Ketobacter alkanivorans: one gene and its partner. Each later gene encodes a partner of the first gene's protein in a complex. Links are inferred from orthologs where the notes say so. Each region holds a gene or a part of one and is shown in the gene's direction. Other genes may lie near its edges.

What was found. Proteins that work in one complex are often made in the same cells at the same time.
Region 2: the proteins of mfd (region 1) and uvrA are in contact, whole or in part, in a crystal structure (PDB 4DFC), measured with the Escherichia coli proteins. The link is inferred for Ketobacter alkanivorans from one-to-one orthologs.

The regions. Positions count from the first base shown.
Region 1 is NZ_CP022684.1:741,126-750,045, forward strand. Bases 2,611-6,643 are described here. They hold mfd (transcription-repair coupling factor), read left to right. Parts: upstream 2,611-2,972; coding sequence 2,973-6,443; downstream 6,444-6,643. Other genes in these bases: Kalk_RS02980 (phasin family protein), read right to left, coding at 2,611-2,748; Kalk_RS02990 (CsiV family protein), read left to right, coding at 6,498-6,643. In the rest of the region: Kalk_RS02965 (GGDEF domain-containing protein), read right to left, coding at 1-306; Kalk_RS02970 (tetratricopeptide repeat protein), read right to left, coding at 430-1,305; Kalk_RS02975 (tetratricopeptide repeat protein), read right to left, coding at 1,423-1,839; more of Kalk_RS02980, read right to left, coding at 2,299-2,610; more of Kalk_RS02990, read left to right, coding at 6,644-7,373; Kalk_RS02995 (S-methyl-5'-thioinosine phosphorylase), read right to left, coding at 7,377-8,105; Kalk_RS03000 (hypoxanthine-guanine phosphoribosyltransferase), read right to left, coding at 8,131-8,688; Kalk_RS03005 (mechanosensitive ion channel family protein), read right to left, coding at 8,685-8,920. UniProt on the Escherichia coli protein: Couples transcription and DNA repair by recognizing RNA polymerase (RNAP) stalled at DNA lesions. Mediates ATP-dependent release of RNAP and its truncated transcript from the DNA, and recruitment of nucleotide excision repair machinery to the damaged site.
Region 2 is NZ_CP022684.1:1,457,070-1,462,881, forward strand. The notes cover bases 2,444-5,812. They hold uvrA (excinuclease ABC subunit UvrA), read left to right. Parts: upstream 2,444-2,783; coding sequence 2,784-5,612; downstream 5,613-5,812. Other genes in these bases: Kalk_RS06195 (MFS transporter), read right to left, coding at 2,444-2,596; Kalk_RS06205 (DUF4397 domain-containing protein), read left to right, coding at 5,724-5,812. Outside these bases: gspN (type II secretion system protein N), read right to left, coding at 1-570; ssb (single-stranded DNA-binding protein), read right to left, coding at 693-1,181; more of Kalk_RS06195, read right to left, coding at 1,217-2,443. UniProt on the Escherichia coli protein: The UvrABC repair system catalyzes the recognition and processing of DNA lesions. UvrA is an ATPase and a DNA-binding protein. A damage recognition complex composed of 2 UvrA and 2 UvrB subunits scans DNA for abnormalities.

The DNA.
Region 1 (8,920 bases):
ACCTGGCAGCCCCATGGCATATCGAATCTTGAGAATAGGTTCTACTTGAGCGCCCAGCAGCAACCAGTCGAACAGACCGTATAGTGCGTAGAGGGCCACCAGTATGTTGACCAATTGACGAATATAGCGTCGATCACGCAATCCGCAGTAACGACGGTAGCGATCCTCTAAACCACCGGCAAACCGCAGCCGCATTCGGTTCACATAAAATTGTCCATGCAATTCTGAGCGAACCAAAGGCTGACTTTCGTGGTCGTCTGGGCCGTTGGGGCCTTCAGGGGACAGGGAGTGTCGCGAATTTTCCACTCATGTACCTGCTGTCTGCGAGCGTTATTAGTTTTATTCTAACAGTATAGTAAGTAGAAAAACCTGTGCGCTAATACAAAAATGCCCTCTTGCTAGAGGGCACTAAAGCAGCGGCTGTATTGATCAATGCAGGCAGGCAAACAGGCGGCGGCGGTAACTGGCAACAACCGGATCGCTCCCCATCAGTTCAATCAACTTCAAAATCGCCAGACGCCCACCATCCTCTTTGAATTCGCGATCTTTTTGCACGATCTCCAAAAACAGCTCCAGTGCGGCATCCGGTTCACCGGCCAACACACAATTGGCACCCAGATAATATTTTGCTTCCAGATCATCACTGTTCTGCGCGACACGATATTGAAGGGATTCTACCGTTTCAAAACCTTTCAGTTCCTGTAGAAAAAACAAGCGTGCCAATGTAGCGGCTTTAGCCTTATCGTCACTGATGTTATCCAGAACCTGCTGAGCTTCTTCCAGCCGCTCAACATCCATCAACACCTCCGCCATCAACACCTGGTGTTTAAGCTCCGAGGGCTGCTCTGCAATCGCTGACTGCAATGCTTCTATGGCCTGGTCGTATGCACCCATGCGACGAGCCCTTTCTATCTGGGCAAAAAAGTCGTTGGAGAGGTCTTCTTCCTGGTCATCAGCTTCTGGGGCGTCACCAAGATAAGGTGCGAGTAATGCACGGATTTCCGATTCGGTCTGGGCACCATTCAATTCGCCAGCCAATTGCCCTTGCACGATCAACTTTAATGATGGAACGCCACGAACACCCAGCTGCTGAACCAGCATTTGGTTGGCATCGGCATCGACTTTCGCGAGAATGAACTGGCCCGCATACTCGTGGGCAATTTTTTCAAGAATAGGAGCCAGCGCCTTGCATGGCTCACACCACTCGGCCCAAAAATCCAAAAGCACCGGCATGCGCGCAGAAAACTGCACCACATCATTAATATTCTGCGGGTTTACGTCGACGATGTAATTTGTTTCTGACATGGCTATCCCAATTCACATATTACTAATGCTGTTATTGGGATAGGAGAGTAACCGCACCGCCAGATGGAGTCAAAGAAACTATGCGATGAAGCTACGTTACGAATCTGCGTATCCAGCTTATGCCAAAGCGACTGGGCTACTGTTGCCGGCTTCATCTTCACGCCGACATTCTGACAATACCTCTGCGGCCTGAGCGTGCCCCCGGTCAGCGGCCAAAGCCAGCCAGTGTGTTGCAGCTTTACTGTCCTGATGAGTGAGGCTGCCATCGAAATAGGCCTTACCCAACTGAAACTGGGCTTCGGTATCACCTGCCTTGGCAGCCATACGAATGTATTCGAGCCCACTACGCTTCACTGCCCGCCCGACACCTGAACGATACAAGAGACAGCCCAACTGCGACATCGCGGAAAGATGACCGTGATCAGCAGAATACTGCAACATTTTGAGCGAGAAACGCGACGGATAAATACGCCCGCGCTGATTTTGAATATCGATGATGCGATTCGCTGCGCGAAACGAAAAACGCGCAATCATGCTGCACTCATTGTTAATGCTATCTGCAATCATTTCCCCAACCACTGATCCATTCAAATACAGTACTTATGAAAGCCGGGCCCCAAGCCTGGATTAACAATGGGCGCATAGGCTACTCCCATTAAACTCCGTTGCCAACACGGAATTCATATTTCGATACACTCGATTAATAGACGCGAAAACTATCCACATTTTCTGTGGAAAACTCTGTGGATGTTTTGGTGACAAGACGCCGAAACCTCCAGCAGATCTAACACCCATACAGATTGATCAATATCTAACCAAATAAAATATCCATATTTTTCAATACCTTACGAAAACCAAAGCAAAATATCAGCAAGTTACATCAACTTCTTAACAATATGTGGGAAGTGATACAGCCTGTTAACAACAAGTCGGTTAGGTTTCACTATCTACAGAATGGAGGCATAAAAAAACCGGCTTGAGCCGGTTTTTTTATTATTTGGCGCCGTTGGCAGAGCTGGATCTGCGTTTGACGGCGGCTTTCTCCACCTTACCGAGCAGCTGTTCCAGCTCGGCAATACGCTGATTCAAGTTATCCACATCGGCACGGGTGGGTATGTTCAGTCGATGCAATGCTTTGGAGACCCGCAAATCAAATGCTTTTTCGACCTTCTCCCAAGATCCTGTGGCACGAGCACGTACCGTTTCAACCTTTTCCTTGGCAACATTCAGCGGCTTATCGACAATGGCACGGGTCTTAGCTTCTAGCTTCTCACCATCCTGAACCAGTGAATCAAACAGTTTGCCGCCCTCTTCTTCGGCTTTTGAATACGCACCCAGCCCGGCCAACCAGATTTGATTGGCCGATTCCTTTACGCGATCCGCCATATGTTCTGCTATCTGGCTTACCTGCTTGTCTGATCCTGATGTCTTTTTCTCACCCATGATGATCTCTCTTGCTGTGTTGCACGTACCGAAGCGACAAAATCACGAGGCATCGGTTTAAATGATTCTACATTCGTCATGTGGACGACAATCGTACCACTTTAACAAGCCACTTTAGAATATTCATACTAGATTGATGGACAGCGGGGGTCATGGCCTTCAACCGGAGGGAAAAGCATGTACAATGCGGGCTTTCCTCTGGCGCAAACACCGTACAGCATCCCATGACGATTGATTTTCTTGATAATTTTCCCAGCAAACCCGGCGATCAACGGATTTGGAGCAACCTGAAAGGCAGTGGGCAGGCGTGGGCACTGGCACAGTCCGCCCGCCACCACAAAGGGTTGATTCTGGTGATCACACCGGACACCCAGAGCGCCCTGCAGCTGGAACTGGAAATCCCCTTCTACGCCGATAAAAATCTGGAGCTGCTGACGTTTCCAGACTGGGAAACGCTGCCCTATGACAGTTTCTCCCCCCACCAGGACATAATTTCGCAGCGGCTGGCAACGCTGAATCGGCTGCCAACACTGACTCAGGGCATTCTTATTGTGCCGGTTTCCACACTCATGCACCGCATCGCGCCGCCGTCGTTTCTTGCGAGCCAGACCCTGCTGCTGGACATAGGCCAGAAGTTTGAGCTGCACCTGGTCAGGAAACAACTGGAGCAGGCTGGTTATCGTGCCGTTGACACCGTCTTGGATCATGGCGAATACGCCGTTCGCGGCGCCATCATGGATCTGTTTCCCATGGGCAGCCAAGTGCCCTACCGAATTGAGTTATTTGACGACGAAATCGACACCCTGCGCTCCTTCGACCCCGAGACTCAGCGCTCCATCGATAAAGTTGAGCAAGTCCGCCTGCTGCCAGCCAAGGAATTCCCCCTCCACGATCAAGCCATCAGCGGATTCAAAGAGCGTTTTAAACAACAGTTCGACGCAGATCCCCGCAGCTGCCCTGTGTATCAGGACATAAGCGATGGCATTACCAGTGCCGGTATTGAGTACTATCTGCCTTTGTTCTTTAAAGGTACTGCCACGCTGTTTGACTATTTACCAGACCATACGCTGGCCTTCACACCGGAAACACTGCAAAGCAGCGCCGACCATTTTTGGACTGACTGCAACAATCGCTATGAAGAGCTGCGCTACGACCGTATGCGCCCGATCCTGCCGCCTGCAAACCTGTTTCTGGCCAGCGATGAACTGAACCGTGCCCTCAAAGAATTGCCAAGAGTGAGCGTACGCAGCGGCCTGGGGGAGGTAGATAAAGATCACCACACCGACCTGCCCTTGAGCACCCCTCCCGATCTGCCCATCAACGCCAAAGCCACCAATCCGTTGATGCATGTGGAAGCCTATTGCATGGGGGCCAAGGAGCAACAGCGCAGGATTCTGTTCGTAGCGGAATCTGCCGGCCGACGCGACACCCTGCTGGATCTGCTGCAACGCATCCGCATCAAGCCGAAACCCGCTGAACGGTGGGCCGACTTTCTGGCAGAGAAAAAAGCAGCCGTGATGATCGCTGTGGCACCTTTAAGTGCCGGGCTGGTACTGGATGATCCCAGTGTCTGCGTGATCACTGAATCCCAGCTGTTTGGCAACCGTGTCATGCAGCGCCGTCGTCGCAAACGTGGCGATGACAACGCCGAAAACGTAATCCGCAACCTGACCGAGTTAAATCCCAACGACCCGGTAGTACACATAGATCACGGTGTCGGCCGCTACAAGGGCTTGCAGACACTGGAAATCGACGGCCAGAAACAGGAGTTCCTGACCCTCGAATACGCCAATGAAGCCAAACTCTACGTGCCGGTGTCGTCTCTGCATCTGATCAGCCGCTATTCTGGTGCCAGCGACAGCATGGCACCCTTGCATCGACTGGGTACCGATCAGTGGACCAAGGAAAAACGCAAAGCAGCCGAACAGATTCACGACACCGCGGCTGAACTGCTGAATATTTACGCTCGCCGAGCCGCCAAACCCGGCCATGCATTCGACCTTAACCGCCAGGATTACGAAGCCTTTTGTGAAGGTTTTCCGTTTGAAGAAACCCCGGATCAACAGGCCGCCATCGACGCCGTGATCGCAGACATGACCTCCGATCGACCTACTGACCGTCTGGTGTGTGGCGATGTGGGCTTTGGTAAAACGGAAGTGGCCATGCGCGCTGCCTTCGTCGCCGTACAGACCGGCAAACAAGTCGCCATTCTGGTGCCCACCACTCTGCTGGCGCAACAGCATTACGAGACCTTCAAGGATCGCTTTTCCGACTGGCCAGTACAGGTTGAAGTGTTGTCTCGATTCCGTACCGGTAAAGAGCAAACCAAAGCCCTCAAACTGATTGAAGACGGCAAAGTAGATATCGTGGTGGGTACCCACAAGCTACTGCAGGAAAGCGTTCAATTCAAAAGTCTGGGCCTTATCATCGTGGACGAAGAACACCGTTTTGGCGTGCGTCACAAAGAGCGCCTGAAGGAAATGCGCGCCGATGTGGACATGCTCACCCTGACCGCCACCCCCATTCCCCGTACGCTGAATATGGCGATGTCTGGAGTGCGGGACATGTCCATCATCGCGACACCACCGGCCAAGCGACTTTCCATCAAAACCTTTGTGCGGGAAGACAACAAAGCAGTCACCAAAGAAGCCATCCTGCGTGAACTGTTGCGAGGGGGGCAAGTGTATTTTCTCCACAACGAGGTCAAATCCATTGATCGCCGCGCCGAAGAAATTCAGGCGCTGGTGCCGGAAGCCCGCATCATCGTAGCTCACGGCCAAATGCGGGAGCGGGAGCTGGAACAGGTCATGTCCGACTTCTACCACAAGCGTTACAACCTGCTTATGTGCACCACCATCATCGAGACCGGTATCGACGTACCTTCGGCCAATACCATCATCATCGACCGGGCTGACAAATTCGGGCTGGCTCAACTGCACCAGCTACGAGGCCGCGTGGGCCGATCTCACCACCAGGCTTATGCCTACATGCTCACCCCCAACCCCAAAGCCATCACCGCCGATGCCCGCAAGCGTCTGGAGGCCATTGCCGAAGCCCATGATCTGGGAGCGGGTTTCACGCTGGCCAGTCACGATCTTGAGATTCGTGGTGCCGGTGAGCTGCTGGGAGAAGAGCAAAGCGGCAACATGACCAGTATCGGTTTCTCCCTCTATATGGAGCTGCTGGAAGACGCTGTCAAAGCGATTAAAGAAGGCAAAACCCCGAATCTGGACAAACCGCTTAAGCATGGTGCCGAAATCAATCTACGCATCCCCGCCCTGATCACCGAGGATTACGTGCGGGATGTACACACCAGGTTGATTACGTATAAACGCATATCCAACGCTCGGGATGATGATCAACTGGACGAGTTGCGGGTTGAACTGGTGGACCGATTTGGCTCGCTGCCGGAATCCACCAAAAATCTGTTCCAACTGACCAAAATCAAGCTGCGTGCGCAATCGCTTGGCCTTAGCAAAGTGGATGCAGGCCCAAGGGGCGGTCGGGTCGAGTTTGGGCCGGACACTCAGGTTCACCCACTGACCATCGTAAAAATGGTACAAATTCAGCCCCAGTTCTATAAACTGGACGGTGCCGATAAGCTAAAATTCGCCATAGAGACCGAAACCGCCGAGCAGCGGCTGGACATGATTAACGAACTGCTGCAAAAACTCAGCGCTGGCCCCAAAGGGTAACGCTTTCACACTATCAATATTGATATTTAACGCCGGTTGAGCATGACATCACGCATGAAGAACACCAGACCCCATATTGCCCTGTCCCTTTGCAGCCTGTTGCTGATGCTGCCCGTTTCAGCAACGTCAGCCACCCCCGACGAGGCAACAATAACGCCCTGGTATGAAGTCTCTCTGGTGATTTTCAAGCATCGTAACAGCCCTACGGGCAATGAAAGATGGCCCACGCCGGACACGCTGAACATTTCGTTTCCCCACGGCATTCTGGAGCTTGAACCCGCGCTGGAGCCAGCAACAACCGGTGATGGCAAGACTGGACCAGTTGAGCAGGCAGCGATCCCCTTCCGCAACTCAAAGCCCACAGATGTAGGATTTCAACAGGCCCTGCGCAGCATTCAGCTCAGCTCTAACTATGAGATCATGACCAGCGCCAGCTGGAAACAACCCGCACTGGACAAAGAACAAGCTATTCCTGTACTGATTCAGGCAGGTGACGAGTTTGGTGGTTACTTTGAGCTGGAAGGCAGCGTAACCCTGACCGTATCCCGCTATCTACACATGAAGGCTGACCTGTGGCTGTCAGAGTACATCCAGCAAGTGGAAATGATCGCTCCGTGGTGGGAAAGCACTAACACCGTGGCCGACAGTTTTGGTGGGGATTTTGATCCGTCTGAACCCAGCGCAGCGCCCGCCTATCAGGATATCGATTTTGGCAGCCAGCCCAGCTACTCAGAAACCGTGACCCGTTATGAATCGGTGCGCACAGTGGTGCTGAATGAGTCACGCCGAATGCGCAGCGGTGAGTTGCACTATCTGGACAACCCCATGTTTGGCCTGCTGGTTAAGGTGGTGCCCTATGAGCCATCCACCACACCAGCAAGCGACGCCCCAGAGAGCATGATGGATGCCACCCCGATCAGCCTGCGCTAACGGTTAACTTAAAAACTGCGCAATGATGGCCCGAGCGTTGCCCATGCCATTATTGATGGCCTGTTCAATGTCTTCCATGGTTATAATGCCATCGCTTCGCCCCGCCGCCATATTCACCACCAAAGACAGGCAGGCATACTCAAGATCGGCCTCACGGGCCAGCGATGCTTCCGGCATTCCGGTCATGCCAACAATGTCACAACCATCCCGCTCCAAACGATTAATCTCTGCGATGGATTCCAGGCGCGGCCCTTGGGTGGCTGCGTACACACCACCATCGTGAATCTTGATATTCAGTTTACCGGCAGCTGCCAATAAGCCCTGACGCAAACGCTCCGTATAGGGAAACGTAAAGTCGACATGAATTACATTGCCCTGACCTGCAAACGTAAACTCGCGCCCCCAGGTATAGTCGATGATCTGATCCGGTATCACCAGGCTCTCTGCATCCATTGCGGCATTAATACCTCCCACTGCGTTAACGGCGATGATCTCGCTCACGCCAACCTGCTTCAGGGCCTGAATATTGGCGCGGTAGTTCACCTGATGGGGAGGCACGGTATGACCTTTGCCATGGCGAGCCAGAAACACTACATCCTGCTGACCAAAACGCCCAAATTCCAATGGAGCAGAAGGCGCTCCGTAGGGAGTGTCCACTACTCTGGACTCAGTCCGTTCCAAACCTTCCAGTTCAGTCAGGCCAGTCCCCCCTACTATTGCAATCAAACTCATGCCAGCAACACCTCAATTACGTCTTTTATAAGCCTTTAACTGCGTAGATGCCGTCGGCATTGCGCAAATAACCTTTGTAATCCATGCCATAACCGAACACAAATCGATCCGGCACCTCAAGACAGGTGTAATCTGCCTTAAAACCGGGCTCGTATTTTCGATCATGAACCTTGTCAACCAGCACGGCACAATGCAGCGACGCGACACTTTGGGTTTTGAAGCTCTCCAAAATTTTATGCAGTGTCTGGCCTTCATCCAGGATGTCATCCACCACCAGTACATGACGCCCTTCCAGGCTGTGTTGAGGCAACACCTTCCACAACAACTCCGATCCCGATGTTTCCATGCCATAGCGGGTGGCATGAATGTAATCCATCTCCAGTGGAAAACGCAGACTCATCATCAAGCGAGCGCCAAACATAAGCCCACCTTTCATAACCACCAACACCAATGGGTTCTTATCCGCCAGATCGACCTCAATTTTCTGGGCTACGGCTTCAATCGCCCGATCGATCTGCTGCTCGGTCCAGATACAATCGGCTTCCCGCCAAATAGCATCCACTTCTGCTACTGTCACGCTCATGCTGGCTCCTCTGTCTTAACGGTACGGCTGTCTTGGGCGACCCCTTCGATCACATGCAAAGTCTGCGTTGGGAAGGCAAACTCAGCGCCATGCTCCTGCACTATTTCAGCAACTTTAAACAACACATCCTGCTTCACTTCATGGAATTTGACCCAATTGGTGGTGACCGTCATGCAGTAAATAAAAAAGTCCAACGAGGAGGCGCCATACTGATTAAAGTTCACAATCAACG
Region 2 (5,812 bases), 720 kb from region 1 along the record:
GTTGCCCTCTTCTTCACGAACTTGCCCGTTTACTGGAGGAAAATCAATAGGATTGCGGGAACCGCGCCCCGGAGCAGTCACCGAACCACCACTCCAGCTAATCATACCTTCTGCGGTCGTGATGGTGGTTCCGGACAGGTTTATATTGACCTCATCGACCTTGAGCACGCCGGAGGCTGAAATACCGAATTCCCTGAGGGACTGATCCAGCATGGAAGCCTGTACGTCACCATTTAGGTGCGTGATGCCTTTGCCCCACAAACCCCAATGGCCACCACCGGTGATCTGAAAAGCATTACCTTCAAGGTGCAATCCAACCGCCAATTCTCCCAACAGCAGGCGATAGCCTTTGAGCCGCCAATCCAACACCACAGGCCCTTGCAACACGGGGGTTCGCACATTGGCCAACGCATATCCGTTCCAAACCGTGCCGCCAACCCGTTCCACCTGCAACGGAGAACCTTGGAGCGATCCGGATACGGCATTCCACAGAAGACTGGCGGGCAACAGTGCGATAGCAAAAACAATGCAGGAAAGCACGCCTACAAGAATCAGATTGCGTATTTTCATGGCTCGGGACGGAAGGGAGTCCCTCTCCTTAACTTCTAGCTTATTCTTATTAGTTTACGCCAAGAGGCCAGCTTAACATACTTTGTTAACCCGGCCCCATTGCCAGAGAGGACATAATTTACTTAGAACGGGATATCGTCTTCAAAATCTGAACCCGCAGGTGACGGGCTGGGAGCACTGCTGCTGGCCGCAGGTGCAGGGGCTGAGCCCCGCGCTTCAGGCATCTGGTCATAACCGGAAAATCCATCATCCGAGCCACCGCCAGCACCACCACGAGAATCCAGCATTTGCATTTCAGACGCCACGATTTCCGTGGTGTAACGATCCGAGCCGCTCTGATCCTGCCATTTACGGGTGCGCAGGGCACCTTCGATATACACTTTGGTGCCCTTTTTTAGATATTCGCCAGCAATCTCAGCCAAGCGATTGAAAAACACCACCCGATGCCATTCCGTGCGCTCCTGCATCTGGCCTGAATTCTTGTCTTTCCAGGTTTCACTGGTGGCAATTGAAATGTTAGTCACAGCACCGCCACTGGGCAGATACCGAGTTTCAGGCTCCTGCCCCAGATTGCCCACCAAAATTACCTTGTTCACTCCGCGTTGTGCCATGAGAATCTCCCGTTATAGCAATGCTTATTCTGTATTCAGGCCGGTTCGGCCTGACTTTGTAATGTCGGTTGAGACAATCGCATCAATTGTTCTCTATCCAGACGCGCGTTGTCCACCTTTAAATAGGCGGCCCGATCTTCCTCAATCACCACGGCCTCCTCAACCCCAACGACCGTCATCAAGCGTGATGCCCAAACACCAGAGTCCAGATCGCCTTCCCCGGACAATGGCAAAGTCACACTTTGCAGGTAGGGTGGCTGCTTCATACCCAGCGCAAACAACAGCCAAACCGCTGCCATGCCACTGGCCATCAGATAGACAGCGCCATCGCCATAATGACCCATCAACCATCCGCCACCGGCCCCTCCTACAAACGCGCCCAGGAACTGACAGGAAGAGTACACCCCCATCGACGTGCCCTTAAAGCCAGGAGCCGCCAGTTTGCTGACCAGAGAAGGCAATAACGCCTCCAGCAGATTAAACCCCCAGAAAAACACAAACAAACCCGCCGCAATGGACCAGACACTGTCATGCCACTGACTGAGAGAAAACAGCGATAACACCAGCAACACGATGGCCACCAGAAAGACCTGCTTAATTTTGCGGGCTTTCTCTGCCACGATCATCATCGGTAACATTAAGACAAACGACAGGAAAAGAATGGGCAAATAAACCACCCAATGCTGCTCCTTCGCAATGGCAGCATTATTGAGCAACCAACCCGGCAGCACCACAAAAGACGCCGTCAACATCATGTGCAGCACGAATACGCCCAGATCCAGGCGCAACAAATCAGCATCCTTCAATACATCCGAGAACTGCGCCATCACAGGCCGCGTATCCCGATACACCCGCCGCATATCCGGTGAAGGCACAACCCACAACGTCAAGGCTATCCCCAGCCCCGCCAACACGGCAGTAAAGATAAACAGGCCTTCCAGCTGGAACCAACCCGACAGGACAGGCCCCACCACCAGCGCCAGCGCAAACGACATACCGATACTGGCACCCACCATGGCCATGGCCTTGGCTCGTTGATCATCCCTGGTTAAATCCGTCAGCAGGGCCATGATGGCACTGGCTATGGCACCGGCACCCTGCAAGGCACGCCCGGCAATAACCCCATATATAGAATCTGCCTCGGCCGCCACCAGGCTGCCGACCAAAAACACCAGCAAGCCCATGACAATCACAGGCTTACGCCCAATGCGATCGGACAACAAGCCAAACGGGACCTGCAACATGGCCTGGGTCAGCCCATAGGCTCCGATGGCCAAGCCGATCAAGCCAGGTGTAGCGCCAACCAAACTTTCGCCATAGAGCGCAAATACCGGCAAGATCATGAACAATCCCAGCATTCTCATTGCAAACAGGCTAGCGAGGGACCAAGTGGCCCTAATTTCAAAGGAATTCATAACAGCTTTATACAACCAAACAGGGCGATGATTCTATCACCTATGGCCCAGCTCTCGTAGAGCCATGAACGACTATCCGTCCACTTATTCCTCATATTCAAACTTCAAGCTGAACAAGGCCCAATGCCGCTAGTGTGACCAACCCAATATCTCTATACTTGCGGGTTTATTTTGCAGGGGGTTACTGATGGACACCATTCAAGTTCGCGGAGCACGTACGCACAACCTGAAAAACATCAACCTGGACATTCCCAGGGACAAGTTCATCGTAATTACCGGGCTGTCCGGTTCTGGCAAATCATCCCTGGCCTTCGACACCCTCTACGCCGAAGGCCAGCGCCGTTATGTGGAATCTCTATCCACCTATGCCCGCCAGTTCCTGTCTCTGATGGAGAAGCCCGATGTAGACCACATCGAAGGCCTCTCTCCTGCCATCTCCATCGAGCAAAAAAGCACGTCACACAACCCGCGATCCACCGTGGGCACCATCACCGAGATCTACGATTACCTGCGTCTGCTCTACGCTCGGGTAGGCACACCCCGCTGCCCGGATCACGATCTACCGCTGGAAGCCCAGACCATCAGTGAGATGGTCGACGAGGTCATGGCGCTGCCCGGCGACAAACGCTACATGCTGTTGGCACCCGTGATCCAGGATAAGAAAGGTGAACACCTGCACCTGTTTGAAGAATTAAGAGCAGACGGCTTCATCCGCGCCCGCATCGACGGCATCGTGGTAGACCTGGATCAGCTGCCCAAAATCGACAAGAAAAAGAAACACACCATTGAAGTGGTAGTGGATCGATTTAAAGTTAAAGAAGACATGGGGTTACGTCTGGCAGAATCGTTTGAAACCGCCATCAACCTCGCCGGCGGTACCGCCGTCGTCACCAATATGGATGACGAAAAAGAATCCCTGCTGTTTTCCTCCAAATTTGCCTGCCCGGTCTGTAACTACAACCTGAGCGAACTGGAACCGCGGCTGTTCTCATTCAATAACCCGGCCGGAGCCTGCAGCACCTGTGACGGGCTCGGCGTCAACCAATTCTTCGACGAAGACGCCATCGTGGTATCCGCAGACCTCAGCCTGGCGGAAGGCGCTATCAAAGGCTGGGATCGCCGCAGCGTCTATTACTTCCAAATGCTCAAATCCCTGGCGGAGCACATCGGCTTCGACATCGACAAACCGTTCGGAAAACTGACCAAAAAAGCCCGCAGCATCATATTACAAGGCACCGGAAACGATCCTGTTCCATTCCGCTACCTGAACGATAGGGGCGATGTCATTACCCGCAACCACCCTTTCGAAGGCATCATTCCCAATATGGAGCGCCGCTACCGGGAAACAGAATCCGATGCCGTACGGGAAGAGCTGGCCAAATACCTCAGCATAGCGGACTGCCAAAGCTGTCACGGCTCCCGCCTGAACCGTGCCGCTCGCAACGTCTACATCGAATCCGTGCCGCTGCCTGAGGTGGTGAAATTGCCAGTAGGAGACGCCCTCACCCACTTCAAAGCGCTCAAACTAACAGGCAAAAAAGGCGAAATTGCCGAGAAAATACTCAAAGAAATCCGCGAGCGCCTGCAGTTTCTGGTAAATGTCGGCCTCGAATACCTCTCCCTCAACCGCAAAGCAGAAACCTTATCCGGTGGCGAAGCCCAACGAATTCGACTGGCTAGCCAAATCGGTGCCGGACTGGTAGGGGTTCTCTATATCCTCGACGAACCCTCCATAGGCCTGCACCAACGCGACAATGAGCGCTTACTGGCCACCCTCACGCGCCTGCGGGACATGGGTAATACCGTTATCGTGGTAGAGCACGACGAAGACGCCATCCGCGCTGCAGACTTCATCATCGACATCGGCCCAGGTGCAGGCGTACACGGCGGCGAAGTGCTCCGCGCCGGCAGCCTCGAGCAAATCATGTCATGCCGCAAATCCATCACTGGCCAGTATCTGAAAGGCACCAAGGCCATCGAGATTCCTGCCCAGCGCACCAGCAATGACCCAGATCGCCAACTACAAATTCACGGCGCCCACGGCAACAACTTGCAGAACGTAAACCTAAGCCTGCCCGTGGGCCTGATGACCTGCGTAACCGGTGTATCCGGCTCAGGCAAATCCACACTGATTAACGGCACTTTATTCCCACTGGCGGCCACACTACTGAATGGCGCAACCACTCTGAAACCGGCCCCTTACGGAGAATTCCACGGTATCGACCACTTCGACAAAGTAGTCGACATAGACCAAAGCCCAATCGGCCGAACCCCCCGATCAAACCCCGCAACCTATACAGGCCTGTTTACACCCATTCGCGAACTGTTTGCAGGCACTCAGGAAGCGCGCTCACGAGGCTATACGCCGGGCCGTTTCAGTTTTAACGTCAAGGGTGGTCGCTGCGAAGCCTGTCAGGGCGATGGCGTCATTAAAGTAGAGATGCACTTTTTGCCTGACATGTACGTACCCTGCGATATCTGCAAGAGCAAACGCTACAACCGAGAGACCCTCGAGATTCGCTATAAAGGCAAAAACATAAGCGAGCTACTGGATATGACAGTAGAAGACGGCCTGGAGTTCTTTGAAAACGTCCCGGTTATCGCGCGCAAACTGCAAACCCTGGTGGACGTCGGCCTGTCCTATATCCGCCTCGGACAATCAGCAACCACCCTTTCCGGTGGCGAAGCCCAGCGCATCAAACTGTCCAAGGAGCTTTCCAAACGGGACACGGGCAAAACACTTTATATACTTGACGAACCCACTACCGGCCTTCATTTCCACGACATACAACAATTGCTGACCGTACTGCATCGTCTGCGCGACAAAGGCAACACCGTCGTCATCATCGAACACAACCTCGATGTGATTAAAACAGCAGATTGGATAGTGGATTTAGGGCCAGAGGGAGGCAGCGGTGGTGGTCAGATAATCGCCGAAGGAACACCGGAACAGGTAGCAAAACTAAAAAAATCCCACACCGGTCGCTTCCTCAAGCCGCTCCTGGAAAAAAAATAGCTGCGTTCACAACTCGTTCACGCCAGACTCACGCAACGTTGACGCGCACCAGCGCATAGTCACTGCAAGCCTCGGAGCAATGGTTGCTCCGAGACCAACAGGAGAACGACTATGCATAAGATAACCACACTCAGTGCCGCCATCGCATCCACCCTCGTACTCACCGGTTGTGATGACGAAAAATACGACAAATTCTTCCC